DNA from 3 places in the Bradyrhizobium sp. USDA 3256 genome. Region 3 is predicted to be linked to each of the others. Evidence: predicted binding sites of a transcription regulator. Region 3 holds the regulator's gene; each other region holds the start of a gene.

Region 1 (7,666 bases), 4.5 Mb from region 3:
GCGCGGCTTGATGGTCTACGAAGGCCTCCGCTAGCCGCCGGCGCCCGCCTCGGGACGGGATGGCAGGCGCCGGTCGCTTGCACCCCGCCCCGCGGAACTCTATTAGCTGTCTGGCCGTCACGGCGGGGTGGACCCGCTCATTGCAGCTGCGGCCGGGCTGGGCATGTTTCGGAATTCGATCAGGCAGAAGATCGTCGGCATTGCCGCGGGACTCATCATCCTCGCGGTGATCACCTCGCTGCTGTCGATGGTGATGGCGGGCCAGGTCGGCCATCTCCTCGACGAACTCACCAACCGCTACATCCCCGCCTACGGCCACCTCGCCCGCGTCAACATCCGCGCGCTGGAGCGGTCGCTCGCCATGCGCCGGATGATGATGGCAAAGATGCAGGCGCCGGGCGAAGACTCCGGCTATGAAAGCGCGCGCAAGGCCTTCGAGGAGATCGAGCCCCTGATCAAGCGCGAGGCCGACGCCGCACGCGTGCTGATCGATGCGATCATCGCCGATCCATCGACGCCATCCGACAACGCCGCGCTCGGACGCCTCGATGACCGCATCGACAATGCCGTCAACGACCTGTTGATGCGCCTGAACGCAGAGAACAAGACGCTGCTCGAGCAAATCGAGGCCAAGGACTTTGCGGCGGCGAAAGCGACCACGCTCCGCGCCGACGCCCTGCGCGACGACTTCAACACCAGGATCGAGGGCATCCGTGCCGACATGCTGGCGCAGGTCGCTTCGGCCGCCGCGAAGGTGATGAGTGCCCAGCAGCGGGCGATCATCATCTCCGGCGTCGTGACCGCCATAGCCGCGATCCTCGGCTTCGTGTTCGCGATGCTGGTCGGCAGCGGCATCACGCGTCCGGTGATGCGCCTGCTCGAAAGCACCCGCGAGGTCGAGGCCGGCCGCCTCGACGGCGCCATCACCATCACGACCCAGGACGAGATCGGCCAGCTGTCGGCCGCCTTCAACCGCATGATCGAGACGCTGCGCCACAACCAGCGCATCCGCGAGACGTTTGGCCGCTACATCAATCCGCGGATCGCCGAGGGCCTGCTCGAACAGCCGGCGATCGCCGCGACCGCAGGACAGCGCCGCGTCATGACGGTGATGTTCTGCGACATGAAGGGCTTCACCAGCCTGAGCGAGGGCGTGACGCCGAGCGGCCTCGTCAAGATCATGAACCTCTATCTGTCGACGATGTCGGCGCCGGTCCATGCGCATCGCGGCATCATCGACAAATATATCGGCGACGCCATCATGGCCTATTGGGGCGCGCCCTTCGTCGAGGAAGCCGAGCAGACCCATCTGGCCGCGCTCGCCGCCATCGACATGATCGGCCAGGTCAACCAGCTGCGCAAGGATCTGCCGGAACTGCTCGGCGTGCGCGTGATCCCGGCCGATTGCGACATCCGGATCGGGATCGCCACCGGCGAGGCCCTGGTCGGCAGCATCGGCTCGGAGTTCATGATGAGCTACACCGTGCTCGGCGACACCGTGAACCTCGCCTCGCGGCTGGAAGGCGCCAACAAGTTTTACGGCAGCCGCAGCCTGATCTCGGAGGCCACCGCCGCGGCCTGCGCCGCAACCATCGAGCTGCGCGAGATCGACCGTCTCGTCGTGATGGGGCAGACCCAGCCGGTCGCGGTGTTCGAAATCCTCGGCAAGAAGGACGAACTGACGCCGGCGCAGGCCGAGTTGCGGCAGCGTTACGCGGACGGCCTCGCCGCCTATCGCGACCGCCGCTGGGATGACGCCGAGCAAGCCTTCGCCGCGGCGCTGGCGGCGGCGCCTGGCGACGGCCCGTCGATCGCTATGAAGGCGCGCGTCGCAGCTTTTGTGCAGAACCCGCCGGCGGCGGATTGGGACGGCGCCTGGCATCCGGAGCGGAAGTAGCGGCGTCACGCTCATCCAGGCTCCGCCGCTATAGCTGGGCCTCGATCGCAGCCTTGTCGATCACCGACCAGACCTGCACGATCTTCCCGTCGCGGAATTCATAGAACACGTTCTCGGCAAACGAGACGCGCTTGCCGTTGACGCCGAGACCGAGGAATGCGCCGTTCGGCGAACAGTCGAACGCCAGCCGGCTTGCGACATGGGACGCATCCGACACCAGCAGAACGATGTTGAAGCGAAGGTCCGGGATGTCGCGAAAGTCCCCTTCCAGCATCTCGCGATAGCCGGATAACCCGAGCCGCCGGCCGTTGTGGCACACGTCCTCGTCAACGAACTGACCGAGTTGCGGCCAGTCCTGGCGATTCAAACAGGCAATGTAGTTGCGGTAGATCTCGGCGAGGTCCGTTTTCATCATCGATCGTCCTCCTTGCCGCGGGTCCAGCTGGCCATTGGGCATTTGAGTTTGATTCTGACACCGATGTCAGTTTCGACTCCGATATCGATGGCGTGAACAAAACGCTCAGCCGGCGTGCACGTGAAAGCGCGACGTCCCGATGAGACAGTGCGATTGCCGCTTCGGCAAACAATTTCTCAAAACGCGCGGAATGTCTCCCGCGATCGGGAGTTAGTGCTTCAGGTCAATAACTGTCCTTGTCAAATCGGGAGGCGTACATGATCAAGTCACCGATGATGCTTGCGGCATTTCTGACAGCGCCGATCATTCTGTTCCCACCGCAGACCGCCATCGCGGCTGGCGGAGGTGGCGGCGGTGGTGGTGGTGGCGATCCATACGGGTCGAGCTACGGCACTCCCGCGCCGTCCTATCCCCAGCAGAAGGACAGAAAGACCACGCACAAGGTCAAGAAACCCGTCAAGCAGTCCGGCTTCGAAGACCCGGCATTCCGCGACGGCTATCGCGCGGCCTATGCGACAATCTACGAACGCAACGACTACGCCGCCGCGATCGATCAGTTGCACGCACTCGGCCGCGATGATCAGCCGAACGTCGCGAACCTGATCGGCTATTCCTATCGCAAGCTCGGCGACTACAAGCAATCGCAAGTCTGGTACGAACGTGCGCTCAAGGCCGATCCGAACCACGTCCTGACGTGGAACTACTACGGCCTGTGGCAGATCGAACAGGGAAACCGCGACCAGGCGCAGTATCATCTGCAGCGGATCGCCGAGATCTGTGGCACCGACTGCGAGGAGTATCGGACGCTGGCGGCGGCACTGGAAAAGCCGCCAGGTACGAACCTCGTCTACTGAGCGCGTCGCGTAGCCCGCATGAGCGGAGCGACATGCGGGGAAGGACCGCCCCGGATGTCGCTGTCGCTCGTCCGGGCGATGCCTTCGAGCCGCTTTGTTCGCGTGTCCGTTTTTGCGGGAATTTCGCCGTTTTGGTCGACGTGACCGGCGAGTAGCTTGCGTGCCGGGCGACGCACGCGGATATTTTGAGATCGATCATCATGACCTGGCGGCTTCTCGCGTGGAGCGGCATCGCCGTTGCCGCGCTGGTTCCAATCATCGGCGGCATCTGGCTCTTCAGCCTGCCCGCCACATCGGCGTTCCGCCTTCCGCCTCCGATCGCCAAGGCCGAGCAGGATGCAACGCTCGCGGCGCTGACGCCGCCGAAGCGGGCGCGCCCGCTGATCGCAATGCTCGGCATCAACGACATGACCGAGACCACCGATTACCTGATGCCCTACGGCATCCTCAAGCGCGCCGATGTTGCCGATGTCGTCACGCTGGCGACGGGACCCGGTCCGGTCGCGCTGTTCCCGGTGCTGAAGGTCGAGCCTGATGCGACCATCGCCGCATTCGATACCGCACATCCCGACGGCGCCGACTACGTCATCGTGCCGGCGATGAGCCGCGACGACGATCCGGCGGTCATGCAATGGATCCGGCAGCAGGCGGAGAAGGGCGCTGTGATCGTCGCCATCTGCGCCGGCGCCAAGGTGCTCGCCTCGACCGGCTTGCTCGACGGCAGGCGCGCCACCACGCACTGGTTTTACGTGAAGAACTGGCGCAACAAACATCCCGAGATCCAGTACATCGCCGACCGCCGCATCGTGGTCGACCGCGGCGTCGCGACGACGACGGGGATTTCGGCGTCGATGCCGATGTCGCTGACCCTGATCGAGGCGATCGCCGGCCGCACCAGGGCCGAGGCCGTCGCGCGCGAGATCGGCCTGCCGGGTTGGGATGCGCGACATGACAGCAACGCCTTCAAGTTCACGCGTCCTTTCGCGCTGACCGCCATCCGGAACACGCTGGCGTTCTGGAACCGGGAACAGCTCGGCCTCGCGCTGGCCGGCGGCGTCGACGAGGTCTCGCTGGCGCTGGTCGCCGACAGCTGGTCGCGGACCTACCACTCGCATGCCGTGACGTTCGCCGCGACCGGCGACGTCGTGACGACACGCAACGGCCTGCGCGTATATCCGCAAGTCGTGGCGCCGGATTGGTCCGCAGATCGTCTGCTGCCCGCGGTCGGCACCGCGCCGCCTGCGCAGGCGCTCGACCGGGCGCTTGCCGGGATCGAAACACGCTATGGCCGTGATACGGCCGATTTCGTCGCCATGCAGCTCGAATATCCACGGGCTGACGCCGTGCAGTGAGGGATTGCGTCCCCAACAACGTATTCGATCCTCCATCCGCCCCATTGTCATCTGCCTGTCATGAATTGTGCCGACACGTCAGCGCCGGACCAGTTCGGGGACACGCATGGACTATTTCAAACGCTTCAACTTCCTGTTCGCAGCGCCGGTGTTCGAGGCCGACGACCTCGAGGGCATCCGCTTCAACCAGATCATCGCCGAGATCGAGCGCTCCGGCTTCGAGGTGGTCCGTGCCCGCAAGCTGGAGGATGCCGAGATCGCGGTGCAGACCGACGCCGCGATCGGCTGCATGGTGGTCGATTGGGGCAAGAAGGGCCTTGAAGGCAAGACCGCGGCACTGATCAACCTGATGCGCCGGCGCGGCCTCGACTTCCCGATCATCCTGTTGATCCGGCGCAAGCGGTTCGAGGACCTGCCGGTCGAGGTGCTCGACTTCATCGACGGCTACGTGTTCCTGTCCGAGGAAACCCCGCCCTTCATCGCCAAGAACCTGATCTCCAGGCTGAAGCAATATGCCGAAAATTTGAAGACGCCGTTCTTCGGCGCGTTGGTCGATTATGCCGAGGAAGGCAACCAGCTCTGGACCTGCCCAGGGCACAATGGCGGCGTGTTCTACAGCCGCAGTCCGATCGGACGGGTGTTCGTCGAACATCTCGGCGAAGCCGTGTTCCGCGACGACCTCGACAATTCCGTGCTCGACCTCGGCGACCTCCTCACCCATGAGGGGCCGGCGCTGCGGGCGCAGAAGGAGGCGGCACGGATCTTCGGCGCCGAGAAAACCTATTTCGTGCTCAACGGCACCTCGACCTCCAACAAGGTCGCGCTCGGCTCGCTGGTCACCGACGGCGACCTCGTGCTGTTCGACCGCAACAACCACAAGGCCGCGCATCACGGCGCGCTGCTGATCGGCGGCGGCATCCCGGTCTACGTGCCGACGGTGCGCAACGCCTGGGGCCTGATCGGGCCGATGCGCTGGGACCTGCTCGACGAGGGCACGCTACGCGACCACATCCGCAAGCACCCGCTGGTCAAGGACGAGAACGCCTGGAAGAAGGAGCGTCCGTTCCGGGTCGCCGTGGTCGAGCAGTGCACCTATGACGGCACCATCCACTCGGCCGAGATGATCCTCAAGCGGATCGGCCATCTCTGCGACTACATCCTGTTCGACGAGGCCTGGGCCGGCTTCATGAAATTCCACCCGATCTATGCCGGCCGCTTCGCCATGGGACTGTCCGATCTCGGCCCCGAGGCGCCCGGCATCATCGCGACCCAATCGACCCACAAGCAGCTCGCGAGCTTCTCGCAGGCCTCGCAGATCCACATCCGCGACCGCCACATCAAGGGCCAGAAGCGCCGGGTCGAGCACCGCCGCTTCAACGAAAGCTTCATGCAGCACGCCTCGACCTCGCCGTTCTACCCGATCTTCGCCTCGCTCGATGTCGGCGCACAGATGATGAAGGGGCGTTCCGGCGAAGTCTTGTGGGACGACACGATCCGGCTCGGCATCGAGCTGCGCAAGAAGATCCGGGCGGTGAAGCGCGAGTTCGAGGAGAAGGAGACGCGGCCCGAGCGGCGCTGGTTCTTCGAGCCGTTCGTGCCGGATCGCGTCATGATCCCCGACGTCGCGCGCGAGAACGGCGTGCACAATGTCGCCTGGGAGACGATTTCGACCGACCAGCTCGCGACCAACCCGTCCTACTGGCAGCTCAATCCCGGCGAGACCTGGCACGGCTTCCCCGAGCTGACGGCCGGCTTTGCCATGACCGATCCGAACAAGCTCACATTGCTGACGCCGGGCTTCGATCATGCCACCGGCGCCTATGCCGATCACGGCATCCCCGCACCGGTGGTGGCGCAATATCTGCGGGAGAACCGCATCGTCGCCGAAAAGAACGACCTCAACTCCCTGCTGTTCCTGCTGACGCCCGGCGTCGAGGCCAGCAAGGCCGGCACGCTGGTCTCCGGGCTGGTCGCCTTCAAGAAGCTGCACGACGACAACGCGCTGCTCGAGGACGTCATCCCGGAATTCTACCGCCGCCGTCCGGGCCGCTATGCCGGGGTGCGGCTGCGCGACCTCTGCGGCGACATGCATCGCTTCTTCCGCGACGGCGGCGTCAGCACGCTGCAGGCCAGGCAATTCCTGCCCGAGCATCTGCCCGAGATCGCGATGTCGCCGCGCCAGGCAGCGCAATATCTGATCCGCAACGATGTCGACTATCTGCCGATCGACCAGATCTTCGGCCGCGTCGCCGCGACGCCGTTCGTTGTCTACCCGCCCGGCATCGCCACCATTGTGCCCGGCGAGCGGCTGTCGGAACGCAGCAAGCCGATGATCGATTATCTCAAGATGTTCGAGGCGAGCTTCAACGCGTTCCCGGGCTTCGAGGTCGAGGTCCAGGGCATCTACAAGGAGATCGACGACTCCGGCCGCGTCCGCTTCTACACCTATGTCGTGTCCGAATAGGCGAACGGACGCAACACAATGGAGAATGATCACAAGATCACCGTCCGTCCGTCCCGCGACGGCGACGTCGACGCCATGCTGTCGATCTACCGCCACCATATCCGCCGCGGCGTCGAGGAGAGCGTCGACGACAGCGGCACGCCGGAGCCCGACGATCTGCGCGACCGCCGCAAGAATCTGCGCAACACCCGCCTGCCCCACCTCGTCGCAATCTGTGACGGCGAGGTGGTCGGCTATGCCTATGTCGTGCTGTTTCGCAAGCGTCCGGCCTACCGCTACACGGTGAAGCATTCGATCTATGTGCATCACCGCTTCACCGGCCAGCGCGTCGGCGGCCGGCTGCTGCAGGAGCTGATTGATACCTGCGCCGCCGCCGGCTTCCGCCAGATGATCGGCTACATCGACAGCGACAACGCCGCCTCGCTCGCGCTGCACGACCGCTTCGGCTTCGCCCGCGTCGGGCATTTGCCCGGTGTCGCCTATCGCTATGGCCGCTGGTCCGACACCGTGATGGTGCAGCGCTCCCTCGCCGCCGGCGCCACCGCCCCGCCGCCCCCCGCGCCGCTGTCGCGACGGTGATGGGCACGACACTTTCCATTCGTCGTCCCGGCGCAGGCCGGGACCCATAATCACCTAATTCGGTAACGAACGGAGTCGCGGCCCCAGCGTCGCGCAACAATCGAG
Region 2 (7,666 bases), 850 kb from region 3:
CGCGGCGGGCTGTGCGAAGCCGCCGACCCCGACGCCGGAGACCGTCCAGGCGAACGGCGCCGTCCGCTCCACTTTGGCGCCCAGCGCGCGCATGGATTTGGCGGTATTGAGGACGTCCTCGCCCTCCAGGAGGCCGGAAATGCGGGTCTCGCCGACCGAAAGCGCCCCCAGGATCAGGGCACGGTGGGAAATCGATTTGTCGCCGGGAACGCGGACCGTGCCGGCCAGGGGGCCGCACGCGCGCGATTCCAGCGGGGTCGGGGTGTCAGAATGGGCCAAGATTGTGTCCTCTCGCGCCGCGGCAGGTATCACATAGGCAACACCGCGTCACGCGCCCGTCAAATGCGCGCAGACCGCTATTGACAGCGGCCCCTCAACTAGCCAAGTGAAGCTCCGTTTTTCAGGAAAATTCTGGGATTACCACGTGGCCAAGTCCGAGCTCGGAACCAAGCGCATTTGCCCGACCACGGGCAAGAAGTTCTACGACCTCAACAAGAATCCGGTGATCTCGCCCTATACCGGCGAAGTCGTGCCGATCGCGCCGGTCGCCCCGCCGCGGGGCCGTGGCGCCACCGTCAGTTCGCCTGCGACCGCAGCCGACATGCCGGAGCCCGCCGAGGCCGAAGAGATGGTCTCGCTCGAGGAGGCCGATGCCGAGGAGAACACCGGGAAGGTCAAGGCCCAGGTTCCCGAATCCGAGGACGATATCGAGGTCGATGAGACAATCGATGACGATGACGACGACGATTCGACCTTCATCGCCGACGAGGAAGAGGGCGATGAGGACGTCACCGACATCATTGGTGACGTCGGCGGCGACGAAGAGACTTGAGATCGGCGCCGATCTATGATCAACGGTGCTGCCGCGCGAGTCGTCTAGGCCTCGCGGCCGGGATCGATCCCCCAGGATCATCCCAACTGGATAAGGGGCCATAGCTCAGCTGGGAGAGCGCTTGCATGGCATGCAAGAGGTCGGCGGTTCGATCCCGCCTGGCTCCACCAACCTTCGCTCGCCTCGCGAGCTACGGCTCGGCAAGCCCGGAAAATCCATCGTAGCGAAGTGAGCGCGAAGGCTGCCGCGGCGTAGCCCGTAGGGCGAAGACGCCCCCTACTCCCCCAGCACCGCATTCAGCCGGTCGCGCAGCGCGACGATCTCGTCCTTCATCGCCATCAGTTCGCCGACGGTGCAGTCCGAGGCTGCGAGAATCGACTGCGGCACGGCCTTGGCCTTTTCACGCAGCGCGTGGCCCTGCGGCGTCAGCGCGATCAGCACCACCCGCTCGTCCGCAGTGCTCCGGGTCCGCCTGATCAACTCGGCCGCCTCCAGCCGCTTCAAGAGCGGCGTCAGCGTGCCGGAATCCAGGAACAGGCGCTCGCCAAGGTCCTTCACCGCCACGTCGTCGCGCTCCCACAGCGCCAGCATCACGAGATACTGCGGATAGGTCAGCCCGAGCCGGTCGAGCAGCGGCTTGTAGACGCGGTTGAAGGCGTGCGCGGTCGAATAGACCGCAAAGCAGATCTGGTTATCGAGCCGCAATGCCTGATCCGCCGCCGTCGGTTTCCTGGCCATGATTCCCATCGAATCCATCTCGTTTCCGGGTCATTCTGGGCTCACGGGACCGCGGATTCAATTGCGAACAATTAAATGTGAGGCCGCATATTTTATATTGTGCGCAATATATTTGCGTGCAATACACGTGTCGTTGAATTCAAGCCCAACCCACCAAGGGAGACCACGATGTCTGTGAACGTGCTCTACAAGACCAGCGCCAAGGCAACCGGCGGCCGCGACGGCCATGCAGCAACGCTCGACGGCGCGCTCGACGTCAAGCTCACGACCCCGAAGGAACTCGGTGGCGGCGGCGGTGCCGGCAACAATCCGGAGCAGCTGTTCGCGGCCGGCTATGCCGCCTGCTTCATCGGCGCGATGAAGTTCGTGGCCTCGCAGGGCGGCCCCAAGGTTCCCGCCGACGCCTCGGTGACCTCGACGGTCGGCATCGGCCCGCGCTCGGAAGGCGGCTTCGGCCTCGCCGTCGAGCTCGCGGTGTCGCTGCCCGGCCTTGAGCGCAACGATGCCGAAGCGCTGGTCGAGAAGGCCCACCAGGTGTGCCCCTATTCCAACGCGACCCGCGGCAATGTCGACGTCAAGCTGAGCGTCGTCTAATTCCACACCACGCAATGGTCCGCCGCGACGCGTGGCGGACCATGCTCTTTCAGCGGCTGGTTCGCTTGGCGAACGCATGCGCCGCCTGCCGCATGGGCCTGCGCCGACGGAAGCATTGCTGGGCCGGCTGAAGACCGTTAGCTCTGGGACCCTCGTTATCTGATCCCAACTGAGCGAAGGTTGTTTCCATGAATACCCCAGCGGCTACGGGCGCGATGACCGGCCTGCGCGTGATCGATCTGACGCGCGTGCTCGGCGGTCCGTATTGCACCCAGATTCTCGCCGACCACGGCGCCGACGTGATCAAGGTCGAGCCGCCCGCCGGCGACGAGGTGCGCGACTGGGGTCCTCCCTTCCATGACGAGGATGCGGCCTATTTCGTCGGCATCAACCGCAACAAGCGCTCGATCGGCCTCGACCTCGCTTCCGAGGGCGGGCGCGCGGTGCTGATGAAGATGCTCGAGACCGCCGACGTGCTGATCGAGAATTTCAAGCCGGGCACGCTCGACAAATGGGGCATCGGCAACGACGTGCTGCGCGCGAAATTTCCGCGCCTCGTGCATTGCAGGATCTCCGGCTTCGGCGCCGACGGCCCGCGCGGCGGCAATCCCGGCTATGACGCGATCATCCAGGCGATGACCGGCATGATCGCCGCGACCGGCTCGCCGGAGAGCGGTCCGATGCGGATCGGCGTGCCGCTGGTCGACATCACCACCGGGCTCTACGCCACGATCGGCATCCTGATGGCGCTGTCGGAGCGGCAGCGCTCGGGGCTCGGCCAGTTCATCGAGACGACGCTGTACGAGACCGGGCTCGCGATCATGCATCCGCACACCGCGAACTACTTCATGCACGGCAAGCCGCCGTCGCTCACCGGCAACGAGCATCCCAACCTCGTTCCTTACGCGATCTTCCCGACCAAGACCGACAACATCTTCATCGGCGTCGGCAATGACGGAACCTTCCGCAAGCTCGCCAAGGAGATCGGCAAGCCCGAGCTCGGCACCGATCCGCGCTTTGCCCGCAACAAGGACCGCATCGCCAACCGAGATGCGCTCCGCGTCGAGCTGGCCGCGGTATTCAGCCAGCACGAGGCCGAGCCGCTGTGCAACCGGCTGCTCGCCGCCGGCCTGCCGGCAGGCCCAGTGCAGAAGATCGACCAGGCGCTGACCAACCCGCACACCATCCACCGCGGCGACGTCATCGAGAAGGATTGGTACAAGGGCGTCGCCTCGCCGATCCGCCTCGAACGCACCAAGCCGAACCTGCGCCGCACACCGCCAAAGTTCAGCCAGCACGCCGCGGAAGTGCTCGGCGAGTTCGGCTACTCGAAGGACGACATCAACGGCCTGGTTGAAAAGGGCGTGGTCTGCGGTCCTCAGCGTAAGCGCTAAAGGCGTTTTCGAGCCTGTCCCGCACGTGATGCGCGATGGGCACCGGTTCGCGTCAGAACAAAGCTGGAGCGTCGGCCCGTCTCGAACCGGCCGACGCATCAACACTGCGGTGCAACGTCGCGGCCGGCGTTGCACCGCACGGATGCGGCTGCGGTCTTCGCCTTTTTTACCGCTTCCCTTCGCTTCGGCTTCCCCCCTACCATGACTTTCGTTTATACGGTCATTTGAACGTCATCCGGCGCTGATAACGCGCGCAACGAAAGACGACGTTCCAATTGGGAGGGGTTTTGATGTTCTTTCGACGACTAGGCGCTGCCGCGGCAGCCGCTGCCGCGCTTGCATTCGCGTCGCCCGCGTTCGCGGTGACCGAGATCCAGTGGTGGCACGCGATGACCGGCGCCAACAACGACGTCATCGTCAAGCTGGCCAACGACTTCAACGCCTCGCAATCCGACTACAAGGTGATCCCGACCTACAAGGGCGGCTACGCCGACACCATGAACGCCGGCATCGCCGCGTTCCGCGCCGGCAACGCACCGCATATCATGCAGGTGTTCGAGGTCGGCACCGCGACGATGATGGCCGCCACCGGCGCCGTCAAACCGGTCTACAAGCTGATGGCCGACGCCGGCGAGAAGTTCGATCCGGGCGTCTATCTGCCCGCGATCACCGGCTACTACTCGACCTCCAAGGGCGAGATGCTGTCGTTCCCCTTCAACTCGTCGTCGACGGTGATGTGGATCAATCTCGATGCGCTGAAGAAGGCCAACATCGCGGAGATTCCGAAGACCTGGCCGCAGGTGTTCGACGACGCCAAGAAGCTGAAGGCAGCCGGCTATAACACCTGCGGCTTCTCCGGCTCGTGGGTCACCTGGGTCAATCTCGAGCAGCTCTCGGCCTGGCACAATGTGCCGCTCGCCAGCAAGGCCAACGGCCTCGACGGCTTCGACACCGTGCTCGAATTCAACGGCCCGCTGCAGGTCAAGCATCTCGAGAACCTCGTCGAGCTGCAGAAGGACAAGACCTACGACTATGCCGGCCGCACCAACACCGGCGAAGGCCGCTTCACTTCCGGCGAATGCCCGATCTACCTGACCTCGTCGGCCTTCTTCGGCAACGTCAAGGCGCAGGCCAAATTCAACTTCACCGCGGCGCCGATGCCGTATTATCCCGACGCCAAGGGCGCGCCGCAGAACTCGATCATCGGCGGCGCCTCGCTCTGGGTGATGGGCGGCAAGTCGGCCGAGGAATACAAGGGCGTGGCCAAGTTCCTGACCTTCCTCTCGGACACCGACCGCCAGGTCTGGATCCACAAGGCCTCGGGCTATCTGCCGATCACCAAGGCCGCCTATGCCAAGGCCAAGGAAGAAGGCTTCTACAAGGACCAGCCCTATCTCGAGACCCCGCTGCTCGAGCTCACCAACAAGGAGCCGACCGCGAATTCCCGCGGCCTGCGCCTCGGCAACATGGTGCAGCTGCGCGACATGTGGTCGGAGGAGATCGAGCAGGCGCTGGCCGGCAAGAAGACCGCCAAGCAGGCGCTGGACGCCGCCGTCGAGCGGGGCAACCAGATGCTGCGGCAGTTTGAAAAGACCGCCGTCCGCTGACATGATGCCTTCGGGCTTGATCCAAAAAGGTGCGAAGCGGTTTTCCGAAAAGATCATGCCCAGACGACAAGCTAAGGCGCGATGACGATCCAACCTCATCTCATCGCGCTTTAGGGCCATCAACCGGCAGGCCGCATCCGCGGCCCGCCCTTCTTCCGAACCCATGCAAAAGCAAGCGATTTTCCAATCAAAGCTGTTGCCTTACGCGCTGGTTGCCCCGCAACTCGCGATCGTCCTGATCTTTTTCTACTGGCCGGCCGTGCAGGCGGTGATCCAATCCTTCCTGCTGCAGGACGCTTTCGGTCTCTCCACCAGCTTCGTCTGGTTCGAGAACTATCTCGATCTGTTCAAGGAGCCGGCCTATTTCGCGGCGATCGTCCGAACCTTCGTGTTCTCGTTCGCCATCGCGGTCTCCTCGCTGTCCTTCGCGCTGCTGCTCGCTGTCATGGCTGACAGGCCGCTGCGCGGCTCGACGCTGTATCGCACGCTGCTGATCTGGCCCTATGCGGTGGCCCCGCCGGTGGTCGGCGTGCTCTGGGTGTTCATGCTGCACCCCTCGCTCGGCGTGCTGTCGCGCTATCTGCGCGCCATGGGCATCGACTGGAATCCGCTGCTCGACGGCGACCAGGCGGCGGCCCTGATCATCCTCGCCGCGGCCTGGAAGCAGATCTCCTACAATTTCCTGTTCTTCCTCGCCGGGCTGCAGAGCATCCCGAAGAGCGTGATCGAGGCCGCCGCGATCGACGGCGCCCGTCCGATGCGGCGGTTCTGGACCGTGATCTTCCCGCTGTTGTCGCCGACCATCTTCTTTCTCTTGGTCATCAACATCGTCTACGCCTTCTTCGACACCTTCGGCATCATCGACACCATGACCCGCGGCGGTCCCGGCAAGGCGACCGAGACGCTGGTCTACAAGGTCTATACGGACGGCCTGCTCGGCGGCAATCTCGGCTCGTCGGCGGCGCAGTCGGTCATCCTGATGGTCATCGTCGTCATGCTGACGGCGATCCAGTTCCGGTTCGTCGAGCGCAAGGTGACCTACTGATGGTCGAGGAGGAGGGCTTTCAGCGCTATCTGGCTCACGTCATCCTGTGGATCGGGATCGCGATCGTGGCCTTCCCGGTCTATCTCGCGCTGGTCGCCTCGACCCAGGACAACGCCGTCATCGCCAACGGCCAGATGTCGCTGCTGCCCGGCGGCCATTTCCTCCAGACCTACTACCAGACGCTGTTTGTCGGCACGAGCGGCTCGACCCGCGAGCCGGTGCTCCACATGATGCTGAACTCGCTGATCATGGCGCTCTTGATCGCGGTCGGCAAAATCGCGATCTCGATCATCTCGGCCTACGCGATCGTGTATTTCCGGTTTCCGTTCCGGATGGCGATCTTCTGGATCATCTTCATCACCTTGATGCTGCCGGTCGAGGTACGCATCTATCCGACCTACAAGATCGTCGCCGATCTGCATCTGCTGGACAGCTATGCCGGCCTGTCGCTGCCGCTGATTGCGTCAGCCACCGCGACGCTGCTGTTCCGCCAGTTCTTCATGACCGTGCCGGATGAATTGCTGGAGGCTTCGCGCATCGACGGCGCAGGCCCGTTCCGCTTCTTCTGGGATACGCTGCTGCCGCTGTCGCGCACCAACATGGCGGCGCTGTTCGTGATCCTCTTCATCCTCGGCTGGAATCAGTACCTCTGGCCGCTGTTGATCACGACGCGCGACGACATGCAGACCATCCAGGTCGGCATCCGCAAGATGATCACGACGACCGATGCGCTGACCGAATGGCCGATCGTGATGGCGACGGCGTTGCTCGCGATGCTGCCGCCGGTGTTCGTCGTCGTCGTGATGCAGAAACTGTTCGTGCGCGGATTGGTGGAGACGGAAAAGTAATGGCTAACGTCACGCTGCGCAGCGTCCGCAAGACCTATCCAGGCGGCTTCGAGGCCATCAAGGGTGTCGATGTCGACGTCGGCGACGGCCAGTTCTGCGTGCTGGTCGGCCCATCCGGCTGCGGCAAGTCCACGCTGCTGCGCATGGTCGCGGGGCTCGAGACCATCACCGGCGGTGAGATCGACATCGGCGGCCGCGTCGTCAACCAGGTCGAGCCCGCCGATCGCGACATCGCGATGGTGTTCCAGAACTACGCGCTCTATCCGCATATGAGCGTCTACAACAACATGGCCTACGGCCTGCGCAACCGCGGCATGGCCGAGGCCGAGATCAAGACCCGCGTCGAGGAAGCCGCGCGTGTCCTCGAGCTGTCGCCGATGCTGGAGCGCAAGCCGCGCCAGCTCTCCGGCGGCCAGCGCCAGCGCGTCGCGATGGGCCGCGCCATCGTGCGCCAGCCGAAAGTGTTCCTGTTCGACGAGCCGCTGTCGAACCTCGACGCCAAGCTGCGCATCGCGATGCGGGTCGAGATCCGCAAGCTGCAGCGCCGGCTCAACACCACCTCAATCTACGTCACCCACGACCAGCTCGAGGCGATGACGCTCGCCGAC
Region 3 (7,666 bases):
GCTATGATAGCGCCCTGTTTGAGCATGATCCGGTCGAAAACGGAGCATGCGCCAGGACCATCGGATTGAGCCGCATGTACCGCGCCGTTACCCGCCAGATCGAAGTCACCGTCGAGCCGAACTTCATGCCGGAGCGCTCGTCGGTCGACCGGCGCGAATATTTCTGGTCGTACAAGATCGTGATCGTCAATTCGGGCCCGGAAACGGTGCAGCTGCGGACGCGGCACTGGATCATCACCGACGCCACCGGCCGCCGCCAGGAGGTGCGCGGCGAGGGCGTAGTCGGCGAGCAGCCGGTGCTCGCCCCCGGCGAGCGCTTCGAATACACGAGCGGCGTGCCGCTGCCGACCGCCTCCGGCTTCATGACCGGCAGCTATCAGATGGTCACCGAAGCCGGCGAGCGCTTCGACATCGACGTGCCGACATTCTCGCTGGACAGCCCGAGCCCGGGCGGGAAAAGGGTGCTGAACTGACGCCTGCGTAGCCCGGATGGAGCTAAGTGCAATCCGGGGCAGGTGCATCCGCGGTTGGAGCGACCCCGGATTTCGCTGCGCTTCATCCGGGCTACGATGACGAACGCGCCTACTCGACGCCGGCTTCCTGCGGCGTGAACTCATACACCGACGAGCAGAACTCGCAGGTCACGACGACCTTGCCGTCCTTGACCATCTCGGCGCGATCGTTCGGCGCAAAGCTCTTCAGCATCGACGACACCGCATCGCGCGAGCAGGAGCACTGCGCGCGCAGCGTTTGCGGATTGAAAACGCGAACGCCGCGTTCGTGGAACAGGCGATAGAGCAGCCGCTCGCCGGACAGATCGGGATCGATCAGCTCGACATCCTCGACGGTCGAGATCAACGACTGGCCCTCGACCCAGGCGTCGTCGTCCGGCACGCTATGCGTGGTCGTGCCTTCCGGCGCGTCGCCGGGATGCAGATCGGCCTGCTTGGCGCGCTCGGGCGCCTTGGGCAGGAATTGCAGCAGGATGCCGCCGGCGCGCCAGTGCAGCTTGCCGCCCTCGCCGCCGCGCATCTCCTCGCCGACCGCAAGCCGCACCCGCGTCGGGATCTGCTCCGAGCGCAGGAAATATTCGTGGGCCGCCTCTTCCAGGCCGCCGCCGTCGAGCGCGACCAGTCCCTGGTAGCGGCTGGTGTTGGAGCCCTGATCGATGGTCATCGCAAGGTGGCCCTTGCCGAGCAGCTCGCCCGAGCTCTGGCCATTCTTGAGACGCGATGCGTCGTAGCGCGCATAGGCGCGCAGCCGGTCGGGCGCCTGGAAATCGACGATCAGGAGCGAGACCGGACCGTCGGTCCGGGTCTGCAGGATGAAGCGGCCCTCGAACTTGACCGACGACCCGAGCAGCGTGGTGAGCACGATCGCCTCGCCGAGCAGCTTGCCGACCGCGGACGGATAGTCGTGCTTGTGCAGGATCTCGTCGAGCGCGGGTCCGAGCCGGGTCAGCCGGCCACGCAGATCCAGCGCGCCGACCTCGAAGGCCAGCACGGCATCGTCGACAGGAACCGCTGAGGGCGCGCGAACCGGCGCCTCGGGCGTGATTTTGATGTCGGGGGATTGTGAAACCATGGCGCTCTATCTGGGGTCTCGGACCGCAAAACGAAAGGGGTTCAGCAGAACGGATCTATCCGTCGTCCCTGCGAAAGCAGGGATCCATAACCACCAATGTGAGTTGCTGCATTCAGCTGGGGCTCCAGCTTTCGCAAAATTTACATCGGTGGTTATGGATCCCTGCTTTCGCCGGGACGACAGCATTGAATGGGCGCTACGCGACCGCGTCGAAACACCAGGCCAGGATGCCCTTCTGCGCATGCAGGCGGTTTTCCGCCTCGTCGAACACCACGGATTGCGGCCCGTCGATCACCTCGTCGGTGACCTCCTCGCCGCGATGCGCGGGCAGGCAGTGCATGAACAGTGCGTCCGGCTTGGCGAGCGACATCAGCTTGGCATTGACCTGATAGGGCCGCAGCACGTTGTGGCGGTGCTCGCCCTCCTTGTCGCCCATCGACACCCAGGTGTCGGTGACGACGCAGTCGGCGCCGCGCACGGCGGCTTCCGGATCGGTGCCGAGCACAATCGGCGCGCCGGTCGCCTTGATCCAGTCGCGCATAGGCTTTTTCGGCGAGAGCTCGGGCGGGGTCGCGACATTGAGCTGGAACTTGAATCGTTCGGCGGCATGCGCCCAGGAGGCCAGCACGTTGTTATCGTCGCCGGTCCAGGCCACGGTCTTGCCCTCGATCGAGCCGCGGTTTTCCTCATAGGTCATGAGGTCGGCCATCACCTGGCAGGGATGCGAACGCCGGGTCAGGCCGTTGATGACGGGCACGGTGGCGTGCGCCGCGAGCTCGAGCAGCGCGTCATGGTTGAGGATGCGGATCATGATCGCATCGACATAGCGCGACAGCACGCGCGCGGTGTCCGCGATGGTCTCGCCGCGGCCGAGCTGCATCTCGGCGCCGGTCAGCATGATGGATTCACCGCCGAGCTGGCGCATGCCGACGTCGAACGACACCCTTGTGCGGGTCGACGGGCGCTCGAAGATCATCGCCAGCGTCTTGCCTTCGAGCGGCTTCCTGCCCTTCTCATGCGCCTTCAGCTTCGCCTTCATGGCGGCTCCGGCGGACAGCATGTTGCGCAGCTCGCCGAGCGGCAGCTCGTTGATATCAAGGAAGTGGCGGACCGGCTTGCTCATCATCCAGCCGCCTTCTTCGGCTGCGCCGCCGATAATGTCGCGCAGGCGCGCTCAAGCGCGGTGATCGACGTATCGATCTCGGCCTCGGTCACGATCAGCGGCGCCAGGAACCGCACCACATTGTCGCCGGCGCCGACGGTGAGCAGCTTCTCGCTGCGCAGCGCGGCGATCAGGTCGCCCGACGGCACCACGGCCTTGACGCCGATCAACAGCCCCTCGCCGCGCACCTCCGACAGCACACCGGGATAGCGGTCGACGACGGAAGCGAGCTTCTGCTTGAGCAGCAGCGACATCTTCTGCACATGCTCGAAGAAGCCGGGTTTCAGCATGACGTCGAGCACGGCATTGGCGGCGGCGACCGCGAGCGGATTGCCGCCGAAGGTCGAGCCGTGCGAGCCGGGCGCCATGCCGGCCGCAGCCTGCGCGGTCGCCAGCACTGCGCCGATCGGGAAACCGCCGCCGAGCGCCTTGGCCAGCGACATCACATCCGGCGTGACGCCCGTGCGCTTGTAGGCGAACAGCTCGCCGGTGCGGCCCATGCCGGTCTGCACCTCGTCGAAGGCAAGCAGCAGGCCGTGCTCGTCGCAGAGCGCGCGCAGCGCCTTGAAGAACGCCTGCGGCGCCGAGCGCACGCCGCCCTCGCCCTGCACCGGCTCGATCAGGATGCCGGCGGTGTGCGGACCGATCGCCTTCTTCACCGCCTCGATGTCGCCATGCGGCACCTGGTCGAAGCCGTCCATCGGCGGCCCGAAGCCCTCGAGATATTTCGCCGAGCCGGTCGCCGCCAGCGTGCCCAGCGTGCGGCCGTGGAAGGCGCCCTCGAAGGTGATGATGCGGTAGCGCTCGCCGTGGCCCTTGGAGAAGTGATAGTGGCGGACCAGCTTGATCACGCCCTCCATCGCTTCCGCGCCGGAATTGCAGAAGAACACGAAGTCGGCAAAGCTCTGCTCGCACAGCCGCGCGGCAAGCGCCTCGCCGTCCGGGCTCTTGAACAGGTTCGACATGTGCCAGAGTTTGGTCGCCTGCTCCTGCAGCGCCTTGACCAGATGCGGATGCGCATGCCCGAGCGCGTTGACCGCGACGCCCGAGGTGAAATCGAGATAGCGGTCGCCGTTGGTTGCGATCAGCCAGGCGCCCTCACCGCGCTCGAAGCCGAGATCGACCCTGGCGAAGACGGGGAGCAGATGCGACGTGGCAGCGTTGGTCATGGCGATCACTGACGGTTTGAAGCCGACAATTGCCGCGCGCCTTGACGCCAGCGCAGCAACGGCCAGCTTCGGAAAACAAAACGGCCGCCTTTGCGGGCGGCACGTGGCGGGCATTCTATGCTGCGGTCAGTAAGTGTCAATCGCCACGAAGTGGCCTTCCTGCAATGCGAAACGAGCGCAATCCGGAGCATTCCGGTGCGGTGGAAAAGCCTCATCGAAATGCTTAACTGTGTGGGAACATGTGGACGCACGGCCGCGGACTCTTGCGCCTGAGTCACGCCATATTGTAGCGTTTGGCCTGTCGGGTACGACATCTCGTGCGGCGGTACTGGACCCTCTAAGTAGCCTTCGTGTCTCGCGTAAACGTTCGGGCGCAACACCGTGCCCGGCGAGGGCTAAGGGATTCTGGCCGCAGGGATATTTGTCCAGATTGGCTCGCAGCGCCGCTCCAACGATTGGCCGGCGCTACGCGAAGGGAAGAATGCGATGACTGTATTGACCTGGTCCGACGATCGCGTCGAGCAGCTGAAGAAGCTCTGGGAGTCCGGCCTGTCGGCCAGCCAGATCGCGGCGGAACTTGGCAATGTGACGCGAAACGCCGTGATCGGCAAAGTGCATCGGCTCGGCCTCTCCGGCCGCGCCAAGGCGCCCTCCACGGCCGCGCCGCGGCAGCGCAAGGCTCGCCCCGCCCAGCACATGATGCGGGTGGCGCGACCGGTCTCGCGCGGCAACACCGCGCTGGCGCACGCCTTCGAGGTCGAAATGGAGCCCGATCCGATCTCCTACGACAATGTGGTGCCAATGAGCCAGCGGCTCTCGCTGCTCGAGCTGAACGAGGCCACCTGTCATTGGCCGGTCGGCGATCCCTCGAGCCCGGAATTCTTCTTCTGCGGCGGCAAGGCGCTCGCCGGCCTGCCCTATTGCGCGCATCACTCGCGCGTCGCCTACCAGCCCGCCGCCGATCGCCGCCGGCCGTCGGCGAAACCGCAGATCAAGTGAGCACTCGGGAAAACGTCGGAAGACCTCAAAAACAAATCCCCGCGAAAGCGGGGATTTTTTTGTGTGACGCAGCCCGGCTATATCACCAGCGTCGTCCCGGTGCATGCCGGGACCCATACGCCGCGGCCGGCGCAATCGGCAAGCGGCCAGACGGCTTTCTAACAACGCCCATTGGTGGCTATTGATCCCGGCTTTCGCCGTGTTGCGGTTTATGAATGCCGCTTGGCCGTTACGGCTGCGGCTCGGCCTTGGCAAAGCGGTCATCGAGCGCGTAGCCGGCGCCGCGCACGGTGCGGATCGGGTCCTGCTCGCGGCCGGGATTGAGGAGCTTACGCAGACGGCCGATATGCACGTCGACGGTGCGCTCATCGATGTAGATGTCGCGGCCCCAGACGCTGTCGAGCAGTTGCTCGCGGCTGAAGACGCGGCCGGGATGCTCGAGAAAGAATTCGAGCAGGCGATACTCGGTCGGCCCGAGATCGATCGGACGGCCCGAGCGCGCCACGCGGCGCTTCTCGCGGTCGAGCTCGATGTCGCCGTAGGTCAACACGGTCGCAAGCCGCTCCGGGCTGGCGCGGCGCAAGAGGCCCTTCACCCGCGCCAGCAGCTCCGGCACCGAGAACGGCTTGACGATGTAATCGTCGGCGCCGGTGGCAAGCCCGCGTACGCGCTCGCTTTCCTCGCCGCGCGCGGTCAGCATGATGATCGGAAGTTGCTTGGTCTCGGGCCGCGCCCGCAGGCGGCGGCACAGCTCGATGCCGGACAGGCCCGGCAGCATCCAGTCCAGCACCACGAGGTCGGGAACGCGCTCCTTCAGGCGGGTGTCGGCATCGTCGCCGCGCCCGACCGTCTCGACATCGTAGCCTTCCGCATCGAGATTGTAGCGCAACAGCGTCGTCAGCGCTTCCTCGTCTTCGACTACCAGAATGCGTGCGCTCATCGGTTTAAGTTCTTTCTCTGTGGTGATCCGTTGCCCAGACGCAAACCGAAACGCTTACTTCCTTGAGCATAGTCCCCGCGGAAACGAGTTGTCGAAGGACAATCCGGTTCCGCGCTTGCCGATCAAGCCTCAGCTGCCCGGCACCGTGGTGGCAAAAGTGGTCATGTCGCCCTTCGGGCGCTTGTCGGTGATCTGCTGGCCCTCGATCATGTAGAATACGGTCTCGGCGATATTGGTGGCGTGATCGCCGATCCGCTCGATGTTCTTGGCGCAGAACATCAGATGGATGCAGAACGAGATGTTGCGCGGATCTTCCATCATGTAGGTGAGCAGTTCGCGGAACAGCGAGGTGCAGATCGCATCGACCTCCTCGTCGCCCTTCCAGACGTTCATCGCCGCCGGCAGGTCGTGCGCGGCATAGGCGTCGAGCACCGACTTGACCTGCGACAGCACGAGGTCGGTCATGTGCTCGAGGCCGCGGATCAGCTTCAGCGGCTGGAAATCGCTCTCCAGCGCCGCGACGCGCTTGCCCATGTTCTTGGCGAGGTCGCCGATCCGCTCGAGGTCGGTGGCGACGCGCATCGCGCTGACGATCTCACGCAGGTCGATCGCCATCGGCTGGCGGCGCGCGATCGTCAGCACCGCGCGCTCTTCGATGTTGCGCTGCAGATTGTCGATCTCGATGTCGGCGGCGACCACGCGCTTGCCGAGCGCGACGTCGCGACGGATCAGCGCGTCGACCGACTCGGTAATCATCCGTTCGACCAGGCCGCCCATCTCGGCGACCAGGCGGGTCAACTCCTGCAGGTCGCTGTCGAATGCCTTGGCGGTATGTTCAGAAGCCATCGCTTGTCTCCCTCAACCATGGTCCCGGGGATCATGGTTTCGTGTCCTGAATTTTAGCATGACCTGATCGGAAAACCGGTTGCCACTTTTCCGGATCATGCGCCGGTCAACCGAACCGGCCGGTGATGTAGTCCTGGGTGCGCCGATCGCTCGGTGAGGTGAAGATCTTGTTGGTGTCGTCGAACTCGATCAGCTCGCCGAGATACATGAAGGCGGTCTTGTCGGAGACGCGCGCCGCCTGCTGCATGTTGTGGGTGACGATCGCGATCGTGTAGTCCTCGGAGAGCTCCTGGATCAGTTCCTCGACCTTGGCGGTCGAGATCGGGTCGAGCGCCGAGCACGGCTCGTCGAACAGGATCACCTCGGGACGCACCGCCACGGTGCGCGCGATGCACAGCCGCTGCTGCTGGCCGCCGGAGAGCGACAGGCCGGAGGCGTTCAGCTTGTCCTTGACCTCGTTCCACAGCGCGCCGCCGCGCAGCGCCTTCTCGACCCGGTCGTCCATCTCGGACTTCGAAATCTTCTCGTAGAGGCGGATGCCGAAGGCGATGTTCTCGTAGATCGTCATCGGGAACGGCGTCGGCTTCTGGAACACCATGCCGACCCGCGCGCGTAACAAATTAAGATCGAGCTTGGGGTCGAGAATGTTGGTCTGGTCCAGCATCAGCTGGCCGACCGCGCGCTGGCCCGGATACAGGTCGTACATCCGGTTGAAGATGCGCAGCAGGGTCGACTTGCCGCAGCCGGACGGGCCGATGAACGCCGTGACGCGGTTGGTGCCGAGCGTAAGGTTGATGTTCTTCAGCGCGTGGTGCTCGCCGTAATAGAAGTTGAGGTTTCGCACCGTGACCTTCGGCGGCGCTTCCGGCAGCGGAACCTGGGGAACGTGGCCTGCGGCAGTCGTGGAGACGGAAAGCTCGGTCATTTTGCGGCCCTTTCGGCACCAAGGATACGCGCGCCGATATT

What was found. The regulator PhoB, encoded in region 3, activates phosphate uptake and scavenging genes when phosphate is short. The targets are predictions, from matches to a motif close to TGTCATNNANCTGTCAT.
Region 1: the regulator PhoB is predicted to act here: its motif matches at 4,564-4,580, upstream of ACVWY5_RS21435 (Orn/Lys/Arg family decarboxylase).
Region 2: the regulator PhoB is predicted to act here: its motif matches at 3,777-3,793, upstream of ugpB (sn-glycerol-3-phosphate ABC transporter substrate-binding protein UgpB).

The regions. Positions count from the first base shown of each region.
Region 1 is NZ_JBSSAE010000002.1:4,155,407-4,163,072, forward strand. Features, by position in the region: gene ACVWY5_RS21410 (PAS domain-containing protein) at 1-34, shown strand, start outside; gene ACVWY5_RS21415 (adenylate/guanylate cyclase domain-containing protein) at 164-1,897, shown strand; gene ACVWY5_RS21420 (ester cyclase) at 1,926-2,312, opposite strand; gene ACVWY5_RS21425 (tetratricopeptide repeat protein) at 2,570-3,166, shown strand; gene ACVWY5_RS21430 (DJ-1/PfpI family protein) at 3,367-4,518, shown strand; gene ACVWY5_RS21435 (Orn/Lys/Arg family decarboxylase) at 4,625-6,982, shown strand; gene ACVWY5_RS21440 (GNAT family N-acetyltransferase) at 7,001-7,561, shown strand.
Region 2 is NZ_JBSSAE010000002.1:7,759,352-7,767,017, forward strand. Features, by position in the region: gene aroA (3-phosphoshikimate 1-carboxyvinyltransferase) at 1-279, opposite strand, end outside; gene ACVWY5_RS38535 (TIGR02300 family protein) at 425-832, shown strand; tRNA gene ACVWY5_RS38540 (tRNA-Ala) at 927-1,002, shown strand; gene ACVWY5_RS38545 (MarR family winged helix-turn-helix transcriptional regulator) at 1,109-1,570, opposite strand; gene ACVWY5_RS38550 (organic hydroperoxide resistance protein) at 1,739-2,164, shown strand; gene ACVWY5_RS38555 (CaiB/BaiF CoA transferase family protein) at 2,353-3,558, shown strand; gene ugpB (sn-glycerol-3-phosphate ABC transporter substrate-binding protein UgpB) at 3,849-5,165, shown strand; gene ugpA (sn-glycerol-3-phosphate ABC transporter permease UgpA) at 5,329-6,210, shown strand; gene ugpE (sn-glycerol-3-phosphate ABC transporter permease UgpE) at 6,210-7,058, shown strand; gene ACVWY5_RS38575 (sn-glycerol-3-phosphate import ATP-binding protein UgpC) at 7,058-7,666, shown strand, end outside.
Region 3 is NZ_JBSSAE010000002.1:8,612,511-8,620,176, reverse strand. Features, by position in the region: gene apaG (Co2+/Mg2+ efflux protein ApaG) at 75-473, shown strand; gene ACVWY5_RS42480 (Hsp33 family molecular chaperone) at 583-1,584, opposite strand; gene argF (ornithine carbamoyltransferase) at 1,781-2,707, opposite strand; gene ACVWY5_RS42470 (aspartate aminotransferase family protein) at 2,707-3,915, opposite strand; gene ACVWY5_RS42465 (GcrA family cell cycle regulator) at 4,402-4,914, shown strand; gene phoB (phosphate regulon transcriptional regulator PhoB) at 5,144-5,854, opposite strand; gene phoU (phosphate signaling complex protein PhoU) at 5,984-6,700, opposite strand; gene pstB (phosphate ABC transporter ATP-binding protein PstB) at 6,807-7,625, opposite strand; gene pstA (phosphate ABC transporter permease PstA) at 7,622-7,666, opposite strand, start outside.